Regions from separate parts of the Paenibacillus sp. TC-CSREp1 genome, predicted to be linked through region 1. Evidence: predicted binding sites of a transcription regulator. Region 1 holds the regulator's gene; each other region holds the start of a gene.
What was found. The regulator Rex, encoded in region 1, represses fermentation and respiration genes when NADH is low (regulators of the CRP and FNR family bind a similar motif). The targets are predictions, from matches to a motif close to TTGTGAAATATTTCACAA.
Positions count from the first base shown of each region.

Region 2: the regulator Rex is predicted to act here: its motif matches at 2,472-2,489, upstream of ACQSGY_RS18615 (cytochrome ubiquinol oxidase subunit I).
Region 3: the regulator Rex is predicted to act here: its motif matches at 1,998-2,015, upstream of nadA (quinolinate synthase NadA).
Region 4: the regulator Rex is predicted to act here: its motif matches at 3,204-3,221, upstream of ACQSGY_RS12770 (formate/nitrite transporter family protein).

Region 1 covers NZ_JBNOKM010000006.1:214,497-218,921, reverse strand. The annotation lists gene dinG (ATP-dependent DNA helicase DinG) at 1-1,339, shown strand, start outside; gene ACQSGY_RS11115 (redox-sensing transcriptional repressor Rex) at 1,585-2,241, shown strand; gene ACQSGY_RS11110 (amidohydrolase) at 2,225-3,532, shown strand; gene ACQSGY_RS11105 (DUF5590 domain-containing protein) at 3,584-4,114, shown strand.
Region 2 covers NZ_JBNOKM010000011.1:225,818-230,242, reverse strand. The annotation lists gene cydB (cytochrome d ubiquinol oxidase subunit II) at 1-991, opposite strand, end outside; gene ACQSGY_RS18615 (cytochrome ubiquinol oxidase subunit I) at 933-2,348, opposite strand; gene ACQSGY_RS18610 (hypothetical protein) at 2,878-4,209, shown strand; gene ACQSGY_RS18605 (glycosyltransferase) at 4,209-4,425, shown strand, end outside.
Region 3 covers NZ_JBNOKM010000026.1:45,218-49,642, reverse strand. The annotation lists gene nadB (L-aspartate oxidase) at 1-952, opposite strand, end outside; gene nadA (quinolinate synthase NadA) at 988-1,926, opposite strand; gene ftsH (ATP-dependent zinc metalloprotease FtsH) at 2,225-4,267, opposite strand; gene hpt (hypoxanthine phosphoribosyltransferase) at 4,369-4,425, opposite strand, start outside.
Region 4 covers NZ_JBNOKM010000007.1:252,866-257,290, forward strand. The annotation lists gene ACQSGY_RS12765 (molybdopterin-containing oxidoreductase family protein) at 1-1,778, opposite strand, end outside; gene ACQSGY_RS12770 (formate/nitrite transporter family protein) at 2,260-3,117, opposite strand; gene ACQSGY_RS12775 (FAD-dependent oxidoreductase) at 3,409-4,425, opposite strand, start outside.

The DNA of each region.
Region 1 (4,425 bases):
GCAGCTGCCGATGCTGCGCTCACAGCTGTCAGGACACGAGAAAGGCGTGCAGTGGGGTTCCATGGTGGATGAGATGTTTCCTCTTGCTGTGGAAGTTAAGGAGCTCTGGGACCGTCTGAGCGACGCTCTGTTCAGCCTGCTTCCTGAACGCAGCGATGCGTCACCAGGCGAGACAGGACAATTCTCCCTTCGACTGAAGGCATCGCAAAAGCCTGCGAAATGGCAGGAGCTGCAGGATCTGGAGAACCAGATCTATGTCACTCTGGGCGATATGGTTCGCAAGGGCGACAAGCTGCTGCTTGAAGTGAAAGAGGACCAGGATGATTATCAGTCTGACAGCCTGATCACAGATATTACCGGACTGTTGAAGGATTTGACGACAATGAAGGAGAATTTGCGATTCTTCATGCGTATGGACGATGCCAAGACCGTGTACTGGATGGAAGCTAGCGGTCAGTTCCGCAGTAAATCCCTTCAGCTATACGCTGTTCCGGTGGATGTAAGTGCACAGCTGAAAGAGATGTTTTTTGACAAAAAGAAAAGCGTTGTGCTTACATCGGCGACATTGTCTGTAGATAAGTCCTTCCAGTTTATGATTGAGCAGCTGGGCTTGCAGGAGGCTGCGGACAATAATCGGCTGCTGACATCCATGCTTCCTTCTCCGTTTAATTATCGTGAGCAGGCTTTGCTGGTGATCCCGCGTGATTTCCCGAGTCTGAAGGGCAGTGTCGGAGATGCACACTTTGTACAGATGCTGGTGCAATCGCTGGCTGAAGCGGCGATCGCAACTCGTGGACGGATGATGGTGCTGTTCACCTCTTACAAAATGCTTCGCCAGGTGTATGATCCGCTCAAGGAGGCCTTGTCGGGAAATGACATTTCTCTGCTGGGCCAAGGGGTGGACAGTGGCAATCGCTCCAAGCTGACCCGAAGATTTCAGGATGCCAAAGCGGCGGTACTGCTGGGCACGAGCAGCTTCTGGGAAGGGGTGGATATTCCAGGCGAAGCTCTCACCTGTCTGGCGATTGTACGACTGCCGTTTCAGCCGCCGAACCATCCGCTTCTCGAAGCGAAGAGTGAACTGCTGGTGGAGCAGAAAAAAAATCCATTTATGAAGCTGTCTGTTCCACAGGCGGTCATCCGGTTCAAGCAGGGATTTGGACGACTGGTTCGTACCGGCAAGGATCGGGGTATTGTCATCGTGTATGATACCCGTGTGATCGAGGCTTACTACGGCAAGTATTTCCTGTACTCGCTGCCTGGGCCGAAGATGGAACATATGCTCACAGAACAGATGGTACCGCGTATTTCCGAATGGCTGGATCGACCTGCCGAGTAGCAAAAATATTCATTTTTTTGTAAGCTATGGCATTGCATTGTGCTTTAACATGGCGTTACACTCGAAAGAGACTTTACAGGCAGAACATCATGAACTTATAAATTTAACTTGCGGGCATTCTGTATATATAAAAATACTGCAGCTATGCATAGGTAGATATACAGAATGCTCATCTTTTCAATATGTATTTTGATATCGCAGCATTATTTATTATTTTATCGTGGCAATGGTAAGGGGGAGCAAGAATGAAATCGGATAAAATTTCAGAAGCAGTAGTAAGACGTCTGCCTGTGTATTTGCGTTATTTGAATGAACTCGTGCAGCGTGAGGTGACAACGGTTTCCTCGCAGGAGCTTGGACAACGCCTTGACTTGAATCCGGCCCAGATTCGCAAGGATCTGGCTTATTTTGGTGATTTTGGCCGTAAAGGCATTGGATATGATGTTTCTTACTTGATTGAGAAGATTCGTCACATATTGAAAATAGACCAACAGATCAATGTGGCTCTGGTTGGAGCCGGTAATCTTGGACATGCGTTGTCGAATTATAATGCGTACCTCAAGGACAATATGAAGATTGTAGCTATCTTTGATGCATATGGTCCGAAGATTGGCAGCAAGATCAACAGTCTGACGGTCAAACCGATGGAAGAGCTGACCGAGGCGGTACAAAAAGATAACATCCGCATCGGCATCATCACGGTTCCTGATACAGAAGCGCAGAATGTCGCTGACCAGCTGATTGAATCGGGGATTGAGGCCATTCTGAACTTTGCACCAACCATTCTGAAAACACCTCCGCATGTACGTATCCATCATGCTGATTTTACAACAGATTTGCTGAGCCTGGCTTATTACTTGGAGAACGGAAAGGACGAGGAGCAAGATGACAACAACGAATAAATGGGTAATTCACAACGGGAAATTTGCTGTAAATGAAGGCTCCAACTGGACAGTAGTGCTAGGATATATGGTTGTTGAGGATGACAAGATTGTGCATATTGGTGAGACGCTGCCGGAAGGAAACGAGCATCTGACTAAAGTGGATGGAAAAGGGCTTCTCTTCCTGCCGGGTCTGATCAATACGCATGGTCATGCAGCGATGTCACTGCTTCGCGGCCATGGCGATGATCTGGCATTGCAGGTGTGGCTGCAGGAAAAAATGTGGCCTATGGAGGCCAAAATGACTTCCGAGGACGTGTATTGGGGAGCATCGCTTTCCGTGCTGGAGATGTTGAAAGGCGGCACAACAGCATTTCTGGATATGTACGATCATATGGATCAGGTCGCAAAAGTGGTGGAACAGTCCGGGGCAAGAGCTGCTCTTGCGCGTGGTGTAATCGGACTTTGTTCGGAAGAAGAGCAGATGCGCAAACTGGAAGAGTCTGCAGCATTTGCACGTGAGTGGAATGGACAGGCGGGTGGACGCATCACAACCGTAATTTCTCCGCACGCACCCTATACTTGTCCTCCAGACTACATAGAGAAGCTGGTACAGGTTGCACATGATCTGGACCTGCCGCTGCATACACACATGTCAGAAACCTTACGTGAAGTTGAGCAAAATGTAACAGATTATGGTCTGCGTCCAGTGGCACATCTGGAGAAACACGGCTTCTTCTCCCGCCCTTCGCTGGTAGCTCATGCGGTGCATCTGAACGATGAAGAGATCGAAATTTTGGGGCGTCATGATGTTGCCGTATCTCACAATCCGGGGAGTAATCTGAAGCTGGCCTCCGGGGTAGCGCGTGTTCCAGCGCTGTTAAAAGCCGGGGTGACGGTATCACTGGGGACAGATGGCCCTGCGAGTAATAACAATTTGGATATGTTTGAGGAAATGCGGCTTGCAGCCCTTATCCATAAAGGTGTATCTGGCGATCCGACAGCTGTACCTGCTGGTGAGGCGCTGCTGCTTGGAACAGGTTACGGTGCGAAGTCTATCTTTCTGAAGGATACAGGAGCGCTGCTAGTGGGAATGAAGGCTGATTTTATTGCATTAGATATTGAACAGGCTCATTTCTATCCGCATACCGATCTGATTTCACATACGATATATTCTGCTTCTGCGAAGGACGTGCAGCACGTCTGGGTTGACGGGAAGCAGGTAGTGAAGCATGGTGAATGTTTGACACTTGATGAAGAGCGTATTTTGCGAGAAGCTCAGCAGGCATTTGACCAGCTGCTTGCTCGTTAAGGAATAGACAGGCTGCAGTGTGCAGTTTTTCAAGGAAAGGAAGTTCAGCTCTTGAAGAAAAAAAAGAAGTGGATCTGGATATCGCTGCTCATCCTCGTTCTGGTTTTGTTTGGACTGCAGCAATATTATGTCTACGTTACACAGGATCAGCGCCAGGAGGAAGCACTGGCGATTCAGGCGGCGAAGGACCAGCTCGGCATCACATCACCGGATGAGCTGCGCAAATACGTCTGGGGCGAAAAAGAAGGCGATGACAACATCTATTGGACGATGACGGCCAAAAATAAAGACAACCAGGATATTATGGTATGGGTGAAGTTTGATGCGAACAATAAGCCTGTGCAAGGTACGGGCGGGGTTCACAGTGAGCTGCTGCAGAACGGGATGTCTGAGACACAAATTCGCAGTCGCTTCGAGTCGGACGTGCCTGGCGGCGAGATTAATCGGATCATGCCCGGAGTCGTAAATAATATTTACGTTTGGCAGGTATATTACAAAGCGGATACACACAATTATTATCGGTTTTACCGATTCAGCACCGGGGAGCAGGTAGATCTGGTGTATACAGTTCCTAACAGCTAGCCAAGAAACCGGCAGTCGATACATCGACTGAACCGGTTTTTTGGCATGTTCACGATAGTAAATGCTGTCAAAACAGCTTATGTTAAAGTTTAATAGAGTTATTGGAGTGGATTGTGTAAAATCTTTAGTTCAACTAATATAGTTAAATTTAATATTTTATTCATATTTTCACCTTCGATATTGTATATACGATGTGATATACTCAAATATGTACTGAAGTTAACAAATAACGCAAACAAATCTGCAACAGTTCTTGCAGATTTCAAGTACAGCTAACTATATATGCCTGTAGATCGTGTATAGGCTCATTT
Region 2 (4,425 bases), on a different contig from region 1:
CAAGCACAAATGGCAGCAGTGTGCAGGCAACAATGGTCATTACTTTTAACGAATAGGCACCGGATGCCGCATTATATACGGTCAGATCAAAAGCCGAACCGAGAGAGCTTACGATGACTCTCGGGAACAGTCCGATAAATACGGATGCAAAGGCGATTGCAATGACTGCACCGGTCATACCGAAAGCCAGGCCTTCACGCTTCTGGCGAATAAAGTACGCAGCAAGTGCGAATGCAACCGCACCAAGCACCACCATAATCCAGAGTGCCCAGCCGCGAACAGCGAACACATCGGTCATCACATAGGTTAATACCGCATACAGGACCAGAACTACAGTCAGCGGAATCATTAACTTCTGTGCGAGATGCAGTGCCCGCTCTCTAAGCTCGCCCACAGTACGCAGGGAAGCAAATAACAGCCCGTGAACCAGGCACAGCAGCGTCACACTCAAGCCGCCTACGACGCTGTAAGGATTGACAATATCCAGGAATCCGGCATGCATCTGCATCTGCTCGTCAATTGGCAGACCTTTCATCATGGTTGCAAAAACCACTCCGAACAGGAATGGCAGCAGCGCGCTGGCCACCAGAATGATGATGTCCCATGTTTTGCGCCAGCGCTGCTGTTTCATTTTACTGCGGAATTCGAAGGCAACCCCGCGCCCGATGAGCAGCAGCAGCACAACAACAAGCGGCAAATAGAACCCGCTGAACAGTGTTGCATACCAATGCGGGAAAGCCGCAAACATCGCCCCACCCGCGGTCAGCAGCCAAACCTCATTGCCGTCCCAGAATGGACCAATGGAGTTGATCAGCGTACGGCGTTCACGATCAGTTCGGGCAATCAGTCCGGTAGACATGCCTACGCCGAAGTCAAAACCTTCAAGAAAGAAAAACCCGATAAACAACACGGCAATCAGTACAAACCACAGCTCACTTAGTAACAACGGAATACCCCCCATCCATGCCAAACGGATCGGCCGACTCATCATGCTCTTCCGACTTATCGACGGCATACGGTCCTGCTTTGATTTTGCGTACAAACAGATACACCATCACGGCCCCAAGAACGCTATACGCCGCTGTGAAGGCAATCGTAGAGAACAAGATCATACCTGCGGATACGTTAGGTGATACGCCAGCTTCGGTCGTCATAAATCCAAATACCGTCCATGGCTGTCTGCCGACCTCCGTCATAATCCAGCCTGCTGTATTGGCGATAAACGGCAATGAGATAGCAAATACCATTAAACGCATAAACCATGGTTTAGCTGCTTCCAACTTTTTGCGCCAAGCCAGATACGTTCCATACATCGCCAGCAGAATCATCAATCCACCCGCAGCAATCATGACACGGAAGCTCCAGAACGTTGTACGTACAGGTGGAATATAATCTCCCGGTCCATACGTCTGCTGATACTCGGCATTCAGTTCTTTCATGCCTTTGACACTGCCCGAGAATTTGCTGTAGGACAGGTAGCTGAGCAGTCCAGGGATTTTGATCTCCCCTGAATTTTCTTGATTCTTCGTATCAATGGAGGCAATAACCGTCCATGGTGCAGGGTCCTCCGTTGTTGTCCATGTGCCTTCACTTGCAGCCATCTTCATTGGCTGTGTTTCCACCAGATACTGTGCCTGGAAGTGCCCTGAGAAAGCCACACCCAGCGAGGAAACGAGACCGATAATAATTGCAATATTGAAGGATCTGCGGAACACTTCCACATCTTGTTTTTTCATCAGCTTGTAGGCGCTAATACCCGTTACCACAAAGGCTCCTGTCATGAGAGCACCGAAAATCGTGTGCGGGAATTCAACGAGAAGCTGACCATTCGTAATTAATGCAAAGAAGTCATTCATCTCGGCCCGGCCATTATTCAGCGTGAAGCCGACGGGATGCTGCATAAACGAGTTGGCTGCGAGAATCCACAGCGCAGACAGGAATGTACCGGTGAATACAAGCCAGATACAAGCCAGATGGACTTTTTTGGACAAACGGTCCCAGCCGAATATCCATAAACCGATAAATGTAGATTCCATAAAAAACGCAAGCAGCGCTTCAATCGCCAGTGGCGCACCGAACACGTCACCGACAAACCGGGAATACTCCGACCAGTTCATGCCAAACTGAAATTCTTGTAAAATACCGGTGACTACGCCGACGGCAAAGTTGATCAGGAACAGCTTGCCCCAGAACTTGGCCATCGTTTTGTAGATTTCCTTCCCCTTGGCAACATACAACGTCTCCATAATCGCAACCAGCAGCACAAGGCCGATGGACAGCGGTACGAAGAAAAAGTGGAAAATCGTTGTAAGTGCGTACTGGATACGCGATAGCATAATCGGATCCATACCTTTACCCCTTCTTTCTGTTCGCTTTAGCAAGATACGTAAGTGGCGTTGAAGCGTTCATCTTCGCTGTCTGTTCTCCAAATACGTTGATGAACGTATTGTGCCAGATTACGCATAACTCACATGTGAGAATTATCACAATACCTACCTCCCCTGCGAAAAAAAGTGACCTTGGTCACACAATAGATAAAATTAAGCCTATTGTTTGGCGGTTCCTGTCGCTTGTTCGGCTGTGTCTGCTGCATCATTGATTTGTCTATCACATGCATTAATGGTTGTAAATCGTCACTTTAATCGTTGTATGTTGCCAATTCAATCGTTATATATCGCCACTTTAATCGTTGTATGCCGCCACTTTGTTAGTTTGTGTATCCCACATTAAGGGCTGTACAACGCGAGTATTATTGGAAATGTTCATGTTTGGAGCAGAATCCCCATATGTTAGTGTCAGGCAGTTCACACACATGCGGTATGCTAAAGCACTTTACATAGAAAGTAAGCCTTATAAATAAAGTGAGGTGAATGAAAGTTGGAACGTTCAGAACCGTTAACAACTACAGATTGCTTGTCAAAACCCGGCTCTGCTGCTGCACGGAAGCAGGCTGAACAGGAACTGGCAGCAGACACGGCCCGGCCGGTCCAATATGTGCTTTTTCCGCGCAAAGGGGGCTGGTCATCATTCCCTTACCCCGACATTGCTGCTTTATTTGCAGCCGAGCAGGGAACGCTCGCCTACGTCAGCAGCCGCAGTGCTGAGCAAGAGCAGCTTCCGGCATCCATTCATGCCATTCCCCTGTCAGAAGCCAAGAAGCGCTTGTTGGAGCCAAGGACAGTTGCAGTTGTTGCCCATCCTTATTGGCTGATGGCTGTCGCAGCCATGCGGCCAGAAGTATGTATTGCACTCTTGCCAGAGCCCGTTGGAGATGAAGCTGCATCTCCGCTCTGGGAGAGCAGCATTTCAAGATTGGTCGGTATAGCCGATCTGGTTGGCACCTCTTCGGAAACCCGGTATATGAAGCTGCTCTTTCAAGGCATTCGGACCGTCTGGCTTGGAGGAGAAGACCCTTCACCTGCAGGTTACGTCAATCAAGACAGCCAGAGCATTCCGCTGCGTGATTATGAGCTGTTTTTTTTACATGCACTGAGGCAGGTTCTTGCTGGCATACCAGACAGCATCACGTCGCTACAATGCCGGGTGCGAGTCGACTACTACAGAGAGCTTCGGGCCAAGACAGGTGCACATGAGACGATCTCCTTCCTCCTGGCGGCTTACGAATATTTACTGGAGGACAATCATGCAGCCGATTCACTGAAAGAAGCCTTCTCTCATGCAGTGATCAATGGGCGTCAGGACTGCGTTCAGTCCCACTACCGTTTCCTCTCGGCGATCTATTCAAAATCGGGTCAAACCGAGCAGGCTTTGCAGGTGTATGGCATCAGTGCCGGGAACGAGCAGGAACGCCACCATTACGAGCAGTTATGCCGCTGGCTTGAAGCGGGAGAAGAGCAGCTGGTTCAAGCGGAGCTGCTCCGCATCAACGACGACTACGGCAGTGCCATGCGTATTCTGGATGAGCTTGGCGGGGAGACAGCGAGACACTGGAAGTTTCGCATCTACCAGGAAACTGAGCGTGTGGAGCACGCCCTGGCATTGGTTCATGCCAGCGACATCCAGGACGGAGCCAGTCTTCGCGAATATCAGCAATTATCTGGGACAGCACTGGCCCTTCGGGGAGAACGTCACGGGGCGGTGAGGCTGTTCCTGGAAACAGCTGTAGAAAATGAAGATGCATTGGCTCGAATCCTGGAACTGGAGCTGCTGGATCAAGCCGTGCAGCAGCTGCTTGGGGAGGTACCTTAATGATGGATCCGAAAAAACGCAGAACCCTTGGGAACAGGCCTATCTTGAATAATACATTTCAGCAGCAAACACCTGCTGTGCATAAAGACCGAGAGTTAAGTAACTTTCATACAGATCATATAGAGATCAAACCGATGGAAGGACCAGGCACAAATGTGATGAACGAGTTGGTTATCAACACGGAGCAGGAACGGGTCAGTACCACGATCAATGAAC
Region 3 (4,425 bases), on a different contig from region 1:
GCTCATGTGTAATATCAAGGTAAACAAATGTACTGTTCGTTAATTCTATCTCGCTGACAATTGCTCTGGCTACGATATCGCGTGGCGCAAGCTCCAGCTGGGGATGATATTTTTCCATAAAACGCTCCCCTTTTACGTTGCGCAGATATGCGCCTTCCCCGCGTACTGCCTCGGATACCAGAAAGCGCGGAGCACCGGGATAACACAAAGAGGTAGGGTGGAACTGAATAAATTCCATATCACGCACAACGGCACCTGCACGATATGCCATAGCGACTCCATCAGCGGTTGCAACATCAGGATTGGTTGTATAGCGGTAGAGCTGTCCAGCCCCGCCAGAGCACAGCACCGTGGCCTTGGCTCTGACAAATACTTTTGAGCCGTCTTCCTTCAAAACCAAAGCACCAATACATTCGCCCTGATCCGTAATCAAGTCGATGACAAAATGCTCATCCCATACATCAATTACCGGATGTTCATGTACCTCAACGGCAAGTGCACGAACAATCTCATATCCTGTTGCGTCTCCATTGGCATGCAAAATACGGCGGTGGCTATGCGCACCTTCCTGCGTCAACGCCAGTTCGCCGTTCTCCAGGTCAAACAATGTCCCCAGACGGATCAGTTCCCTGACGCCTTCTGGCCCTTCATTCACCAATACTTCTACTGCTTCGGAGCGGCATAAACCCGCTCCGGCAACAAGGGTATCCTGCAGGTGGTATGCAGGCGAATCATCTTCAGCAATAACAGCCGCAATGCCTCCCTGCGCATATCGGGTGTTACTCTCAAGTAAAGACTTCTTCGTAATCATCAGCACGCGATGCTGTTCACTGGCCTTAATCGCCGTAAACAGCCCGGCAATGCCTGAACCGATCACGAGCACATCGGTCTCCACCATGGGCAGCGCAGAGAGATCAAAATCATGTATATATTGCGGTATCTGCGGTTTCATCTCATTCACCTGTCTCGGAGCAAGAGTAACGCATGTTACTTCACCAGTAACATGCGCTCTAGTGATTCTCTGGCTTTATCAGCAACAGCCGGCGGAACATAGATCTGTGGTTTCATCGTTTCCAGACATTTAACCAGCTTCTTCAGATTGTTGACCTTCATATTCGGACATACAAGGAACTTCGTCGCGAAGTGGAACTGTTTATCCGGACTGTCGAGACGAAGCTGGTACCCCGTTCCGTCTTCTGTACCTACGATAAATTCCTTTGTTGCTGACTTTTTGCAATATTCAAGAATGGCCGTTGTGCTGCCTACAAAATCCCCCATCGCCACAACTTCAGGACGACATTCCGGGTGCACCACGAATTCGGCATTAGGGTATTTGGCTTTCATCTCCACCACATCTTTGACCGTTAACATATCATGTGTATTGCAGTAGCCTTCCCAGATAATCATCTTTTTGTCTGTGTGCTGCTGCACATAATGTCCAAGATTTTTATCAGGTACCCAAATAATTTCATCAGAATCTACGGACTGGATAACCCGAACTGCATTCGCCGATGTACAGCAAATATCCGTTTCTGCTTTGATCTCAGCCGAGGAGTTAATGTATGTGACTACTTTCGCATTCGGATGCTGTGCCTTCAGCTTGCGCAATCCGTCTACGTTCACCATATCAGCCATCGGACAACCGGCACGTTCATCTGGAATCAGAACCGTTTTGTTTGGAGCCAGAATTTTAGCGCTTTCACCCATAAAATGAACACCACAGAACACGATCACATCAGCATCCGTCTGTGCAGCCTTCTGGGCCAGCAGGAATGAGTCTCCACGGAAGTCAGCGACTTCCTGTACTTCGTCACGTTGATAGTAATGAGCCAGAATAATGGCATTACGTTCCTTTTTGAGTTCCATCAGCCGCTCACGCAGCTCACGATTCATCTCAGCCTTGCGCTCTAAAGCCAGAGCTTCCACTTGTGATCCTCTCCTTATCGGGACAGCGCCAAGCGCTGTTTCATAGGGCTAACCTAAGTCGTTATGTTCGCTTGAGAAACGAATCACAAGCGGTTTAACAACTAATGTACACAACGTTCACGACTCTGTCAATAAATGAAAAAGGGCAGGATATCCCCTCATATCCCACTCATTCTATCCGGTTCGCCATCTAGCTCTCGATTATCCGTTTCTCCTTCAAAGGAATAATTGTTACAAAAAAAAGAGAGCCGCGAGGGCTCTCTTTCTTATTCCGGCTAATTGCCGGTTATATGACATGTTAAGATGTTGGCTTGGTGCCGCCATCATTCGGATCATTGCTGCCCTTATCTACGTCTGGAGCTTCGTTAGGAATATCTCCAGCCAGCGGCTCAGATGTTTCATCTTTGCCTTGAATACGGACACGAACATCACCGATGTTATCAATGATTGGTTCGCCACCTTCACTTGGCGTGCCTTCTCCAGAGTTGTCGCCTTCTGCTTTTGGTGTAAGGGAACCTGTTTCGATCAATTGTTTGATCTGATCCATTTCCAGTGTTTCCACCTCAAGCAATGTTTCAGCAATCAGATGCATCTCTTTGGTATGTTTGATCAGCAAAGCTTTACACTTCTCATAACATTCATTAATAAAGCGCTGCATCTCTTGGTCGATCTCATATGCGATGGAATCCGAGTAATTCTGTTCGTGACCGATATCCCGTCCAAGGAATACCTGCCCTTGTGAACTTCCGAATTGCATTGGACCCAGTTTCTCACTCATACCGTATTCCATAACCATGCTGCGCACGATACCTGTCGCTTGCTGGAAGTCACTGTATGCACCGGTACCAATCTCCCCGATAAACAATTCCTCCGCAACGCGGCCCCCAAGGAGTCCGGTTACTTTATCCAGCAGCTCTTGTTTGGTAACGAGCATACGATCTTCTTTTGGCAACATGATTACATATCCACCCGCACGTCCGCGCGGAATGATGGTCACTTTATGTACCATATCAGCATGTTCCAGGAAGTATCCTACAATGGTATGGCCTGCTTCGTGATAAGCGACAATGCGTTTCTCACGGTCACTGATAACACGGCTTTTCTTCTCCGTACCTACAATGACGCGGTCAATCGCTTCATCCACTTCACGCATCGAAATATCTCTTCTGTTACGACGGGCTGCAAGCAGTGCCGCTTCATTCAGCAAGTTCTCCAGGTCTGCACCGGAGAAACCTGTTGTACGCTTCGCAATAATATCCAGTCTCACATCTTTCGTGAGTGGTTTGTTGCGGGAATGCACTTTCAGAACAGCTTCACGGCCTTTAACATCAGGACGATCCACTGTAATCTGACGGTCAAAACGACCTGGACGCAATAACGCAGGGTCCAGAATATCTGCACGGTTCGTAGCAGCAACGATGATAATACCTTCGTTTGCTCCAAATCCGTCCATCTCAACGAGCAACTGGTTGAGGGTTTGTTCACGTTCATCGTGACCGCCGCCAAGACCAGCACCACGTTGACGTCCTACCGCATCAATCTCGTCAATGAAGATAATACATGGGGCGTTTTTCTTTGCATTTTCAAACAAGTCACGTACACGTGATGCACCGACACCGACAAACATTTCAACGAAGTCGGAACCGGAAATACTGAAGAATGGTACACCCGCTTCACCGGCTACGGCACGTGCGAGCAATGTTTTACCTGTACCCGGAGGACCTACGAGCAATACGCCCTTTGGAATCCGTGCACCAACTGCTGCGAATTTACGAGGGTCCTTGAGGAAGTCTACGACTTCGACAAGCTCCTGTTTCTCTTCATCAGCACCTGCCACATCTTCAAATGTAACCCGCTTTTTCTCTTCGTTATAGAGTCGAGCACGGCTTTTGCCAAAGTTCATTACTTTACCGCCGCCGCCTTGTGCCTGATTAAACAGGAAGAAGAACAGCAGGAACATAATGATCAAAGGAATAAAGGAGGTCAGCAGTGTTAGCCAGATGCTGTCACCTTTCATTGGTTCCTGGTGATATTCAAATTTGTTTGTTTCACTTGCAGCTACAAGCTCGTTGATTGCCTCATCCGTAGGAGGAATATACGTTGAGAAATTTTCTGATTTGGCTCCGTCAGGTGTTTGTTTGTATCGACCAGTTACGAGATACGTCTGACCGTTAAACTGAACCGTCACTTCGGAGACATTGTTGGCTTTGATCGCTGCACGCAGCTGATCATATCTAGGATTATCGGTGGCTTCACCGCCATTGCTGACGAACTGAACTATCCCCACCACAACCAAAAAAAGAATCAAATAAAAAGCAGAATTCCGGATGAACCGATTCATCCCCTACCTCCTCTCGAGACACTTTAATTATTTTAACATAGCCCGACACGGCTTCTCAATAGAAGCCATATACAGCTTCGGGCTTGGGCCCTAGCACGATATTAGCTAGTATAAATTTCTGGTTTCAGAATCCCGATATAAGGCAGGTTCCGATACTG
Region 4 (4,425 bases), on a different contig from region 1:
TGTTTCGCCGAATTGCCAAAGCTGGAATTCAGAAAATTATGGTTCGGCGGTGAGATAAACATCAGTGGATACGCATCAGCGGGTCCCGCCGGGTTTTCGCCATCATAGCCTTCAACCAGGTTACAGTAGGTTGGCAGCGGCGGCAGTCCCTTTTGTTCCATCTGCTCTGAATATAATTCAATTTTGCCGGATGGTGTCGGCAGATGCTCTAGAAAGGAGGCGTGTACCGACATATCGAGCCTCACAAAACGCTGCTGTTTCAAGCGCTCCAACGTTACCCCGTCCATATACGGGTTCCCCGTATCCTGCAATGCATTCTCAATCATCTGCTCCGGCGTTTCGCCAAAAATGTCCGGGTCATATCCCATTGCTTGTCCAAGCAGCGAGAACAGTTCCACATTGCTTTTGCTCTCTCCAATCGGTGCAATGACCGGCTCCTGCAGCTGAACATACTGATGCCAGTAAGAGGTGTACAGATCGGTTGCTTCAAAGGATGAGGTCGCTGGCAGCACAATATCGGCGTACTTCGCCGTATCGGTCATGAACAGATCATGAACGACGGTAAACAAATCCTCTCGTGCAAAACCTCGCTCCACCCGCTCGGTATCCGGTGCTACCACCAGCGGATTGCTGCAATACACCATCAGTGCCCGGATCGGCTGCTCTGCCTCCAGCAGCGCTTCACCAATCCGGTTCATGTTCACCACTCGCGGCTCGGCGTGCTTCCGCAAGTCCGGGCGCTCCAGCGCATCGCTATTCGTGCTCGCATAACTGTTGGTGCGCACCGCACCGCCGCCGCGCTTCAGCCACTGCCCTGTTATCGCAGGCAGGCAGGCAATGCTGCGCACGTTCATGCCGCCATTGTCATGATGCTGCAGGCCATTGCCAATATGGATATAAGCGGCCTGAGCACCGCCATACAGCTCTGCCAGCTCCACGATGGTTTCCTCGGGTACACCTGTTATACGTGCTACACGCTCCGGAGTATAACTGCGCACATGCTCGCGCAGCGCTTCGTGTCCCACGGTATATTTTTGCATAAACGCTTCATCCGTAAGTCCACGCTCAAACAGCACATGCATCAAACCCAGTGCCAGCGCACTGTCTGTACCCGGATAGAGCGGAATAAACCAGTCTGCCCATTGCGCCGTCCGGTTGCGGTGTACGTCAATGACTACGATTTTGGCTCCGTTCTTGCGTGCCTTCTCTGCAAGCACAACCTGATGCATGTTCGTACTAACGATATTCCCGCCCCAGACAACAATCAGATCGGCATGCTCCGTATCCTCAGGCAGCGTGCCGCGGTTGGCTCCCATCGTATATTTCCAGCCTGTATTGCCCGCAGCATTACAGATCGTCTGCTCCAGCACACTTGCACCCAGCGCATTGAAGAAACGCCGATCCATGCCATCCACTCCGAGTATGCCCATATTGCCGTAGTAGCTGTATGGCAGAATGCTCTCGGGTCCATAGGTTGCGGACAGGTCCTTGAACCTTGTCGTAATTTCCAGAATGGCTTCGTCCCAGCTGATCCGCTCGAACTTGCCTTCACCTTTGGCGCCGATACGTTTCATCGGATATTGAAGACGCTCGGGGTGATATACCCGCTCCGTCATATTTCGAACTTTATTACAGATCGCACCCTTTGTGATCGGATGGTCCGGGTTCCCGGTGACCTTTACAATTTTACCGTTCTCTTTATGTAACAGCAGACCACATGTGTCTGGACAATCGAGCGGGCATACCGCTGGAAACACACCATTCTCCTGATCGATCATCTTCTGGCTCCCCCTCTTTCAACAGCTATCCCTATATGATATCCCTTTTGAAGTCATACCGTAAAGAGAACAGGAACAATTCGCCAAATCTTCATGATTTCAACGCTTTTCCTGCCCTTAGTGCGAGCTGCAAAAAAAGTTTTCACCTGTGTGATTCATTCTTGAAATCAAGGGGTAAATTAAAAACAAGGCATTAGGCTAGTGTTTCCCCACTTCCTCCTCATGCCATATCATGGACCACTCCCGAAATTCGCCATGGACAGGTTTCGTTCCCCCGAACCTTGTCATGGCGAATTTATTTTGTGTTTATTTTAGGATAATACCAAAAAGATGATCACATCTCATTGCGCACAGGACCAATGGTCATGCCATGCATGAGATGAATCATCTTTTGTTAAGCTTGCATATCTGTTTGCTCACCTGCATGTTTGATTGCCTAGCCGCATGCATAGTTTCGTTTCATGAATGCTCTTCCCTTGTGTTAAGCCTGCTTGCTCCACATGCCTCTTGCATCAGCTTCCACAGAGCTGACCGCAGCAGAAGCAGTCGTCTCGGATTTCACTGCCGGCTCTGTCTTGCGCAGATAGACCATCCAGTACGCAGCCGCTACGAATAAAGCCCCGCCTGTCAGATTACCCAGCCACACTGGAATAAAATTCATGACATATTGCCCCCAGGTATAATGACCTTCGAAGATCGCTGCGGGGATCAGGAACATATTTGCTACAACGTGCTGAAAGCCAATGGCGACAAAGGCCATCGTCGGGAACCAGATCCCCAGAATTTTACCGCTCATCGTATCCGCAGCATAGGACAACCACACGGCTAGCGCCACCAGCCAGTTACAGCCAATACCGGATATAAAAGCCTGGAAGAAGCTATCGTGCAGCTTGTGCCCCGCCATATCTACCACCTTGGTGAGATACACGCCGTCTGCAGTAAGGCCCAGCACATGACCAAAGAAAAACGCAACAAACAATGCACCCAGCAGATTGCCAAGCGTCACCAGAATCAGGTTCTTCAGCATGCTTCCCGGGGTAATTTTACGAGTAATTGCTGCAAGCGGCACAGCCATCATGTTACCTGTCAGCAGCTCCCCTCCGCCGATCAATACCAGAATAAGCCCCACCGGGAACACGGCTGCTCCAATAAATGTGGCTATGCTGCCCCATTCCGCAGGCGCAGACGCGATAACACGAATATCCAGCAGAAATCCGAGCGCAATGAATGCCCCGGCCAGAAATCCGAGAATCAGCACCGAGGACACCGGATTCTGCGCTTTTTTCATCCCGGTCTGTGCTGTATATTGTGCAACCTCAAGAGGTGTTTTGGCCGCCATAAGTCATCCTCTCCTTTTTCTTCTATCCGTCTCAAAATGTAATTTTCTATCTATGTATTTATTGTATATCGGCTGAACATAAAACTTTGTGCAAATAATCACAATAATGCGTTGTTCATTATTCAGGATAGAAAAAGAAAAGACTGACGGTATTCCCGCCAGCCCTGGTTCTCCATAACTCCATATCCCGATATGGATGCTTCTCTGCTATCTGTTCTACAGCATTAACTTCTTCGTTTGAATTTGACTACCACCTTATTATCTTGCTGCTGTTGCTTGCTGCCCTTGCCTTTACACCAAAGCTGGTGCTTTGACCTCTACCGGAGGCAAAGCCTGCAAACCTGCCGTGTTCAGGAAGTTCCACGGTTTGTTGTAATGCGGCTGGAAGAAGAAGTCGATAAACGCGAGCTCATCCACCGTCATGTTGTTCTGAATGCAAACCGAGATCGTATTGATCGACTGAGTCAGGTCTACTTGAGACATAATCTGGGCGCCGACGATACGGCGGGTTGCTTGCTCATAGACCACTTTCAACAGCAGCTTCTCTGCGGTTGGCATAAATTCCGGGCGATAGCTGTCCTCCAGCACCACCGCTTCCACAATCAAGCCCTCATCGGCGGCCGATGTCTCGGTCATGCCCGTTCCTGCAATGTTTTGCTCATATATTTTAATGCCCGATGTCCCTTGTGTTCCCATATATGGAGTCGTTGGACGAACCAGATTACGTGCAACGAGTGTACCCATGCGAACCGCATTGGTGGCAAGCGGGATATAGGAAGCTTTGCCTGTTGGATTGTAATGAATCGCACAGCTGTCTCCTGCTGCAAATACGTCCTTTTGGCTGGTCTGCATATATTTGTCCACAATGATTGCTCCGTTCGGCAGCATATCCACCTGGCCTTTGAGCAGCTCCGTGTTCGGGCGGAACCCGATGCAGAGGATGACCAGATCCGTCTCGAACTCCCCTTTGGACGTGATGACTTTGGTGACTTTGCTGTTCTCGCCGCTAAACTTCTGCACGGTTTGACCCAGAGCAAGTGTGATGCCTTTTTCCGTCAAGGTGTGCTCGATTGCATCCGTGAATTCGGGGTCCAGATATTTGTTCAAAATACGATCCACGCTGTCAATCAGCGTCACTTCCTTGCCGTTCATCTGGAACGCTTCAACCAGTTCAACACCAATATATCCTGCACCAACCACGGTTACCCGTTTGGCGTCTTTTGCTTTTTCGATGATCGTATTGGAATGATTGTAGTTTTTGCAGAGCAGGATGTTGTCCATCTCAATGCCTTCCAGCTTCGGAACAAC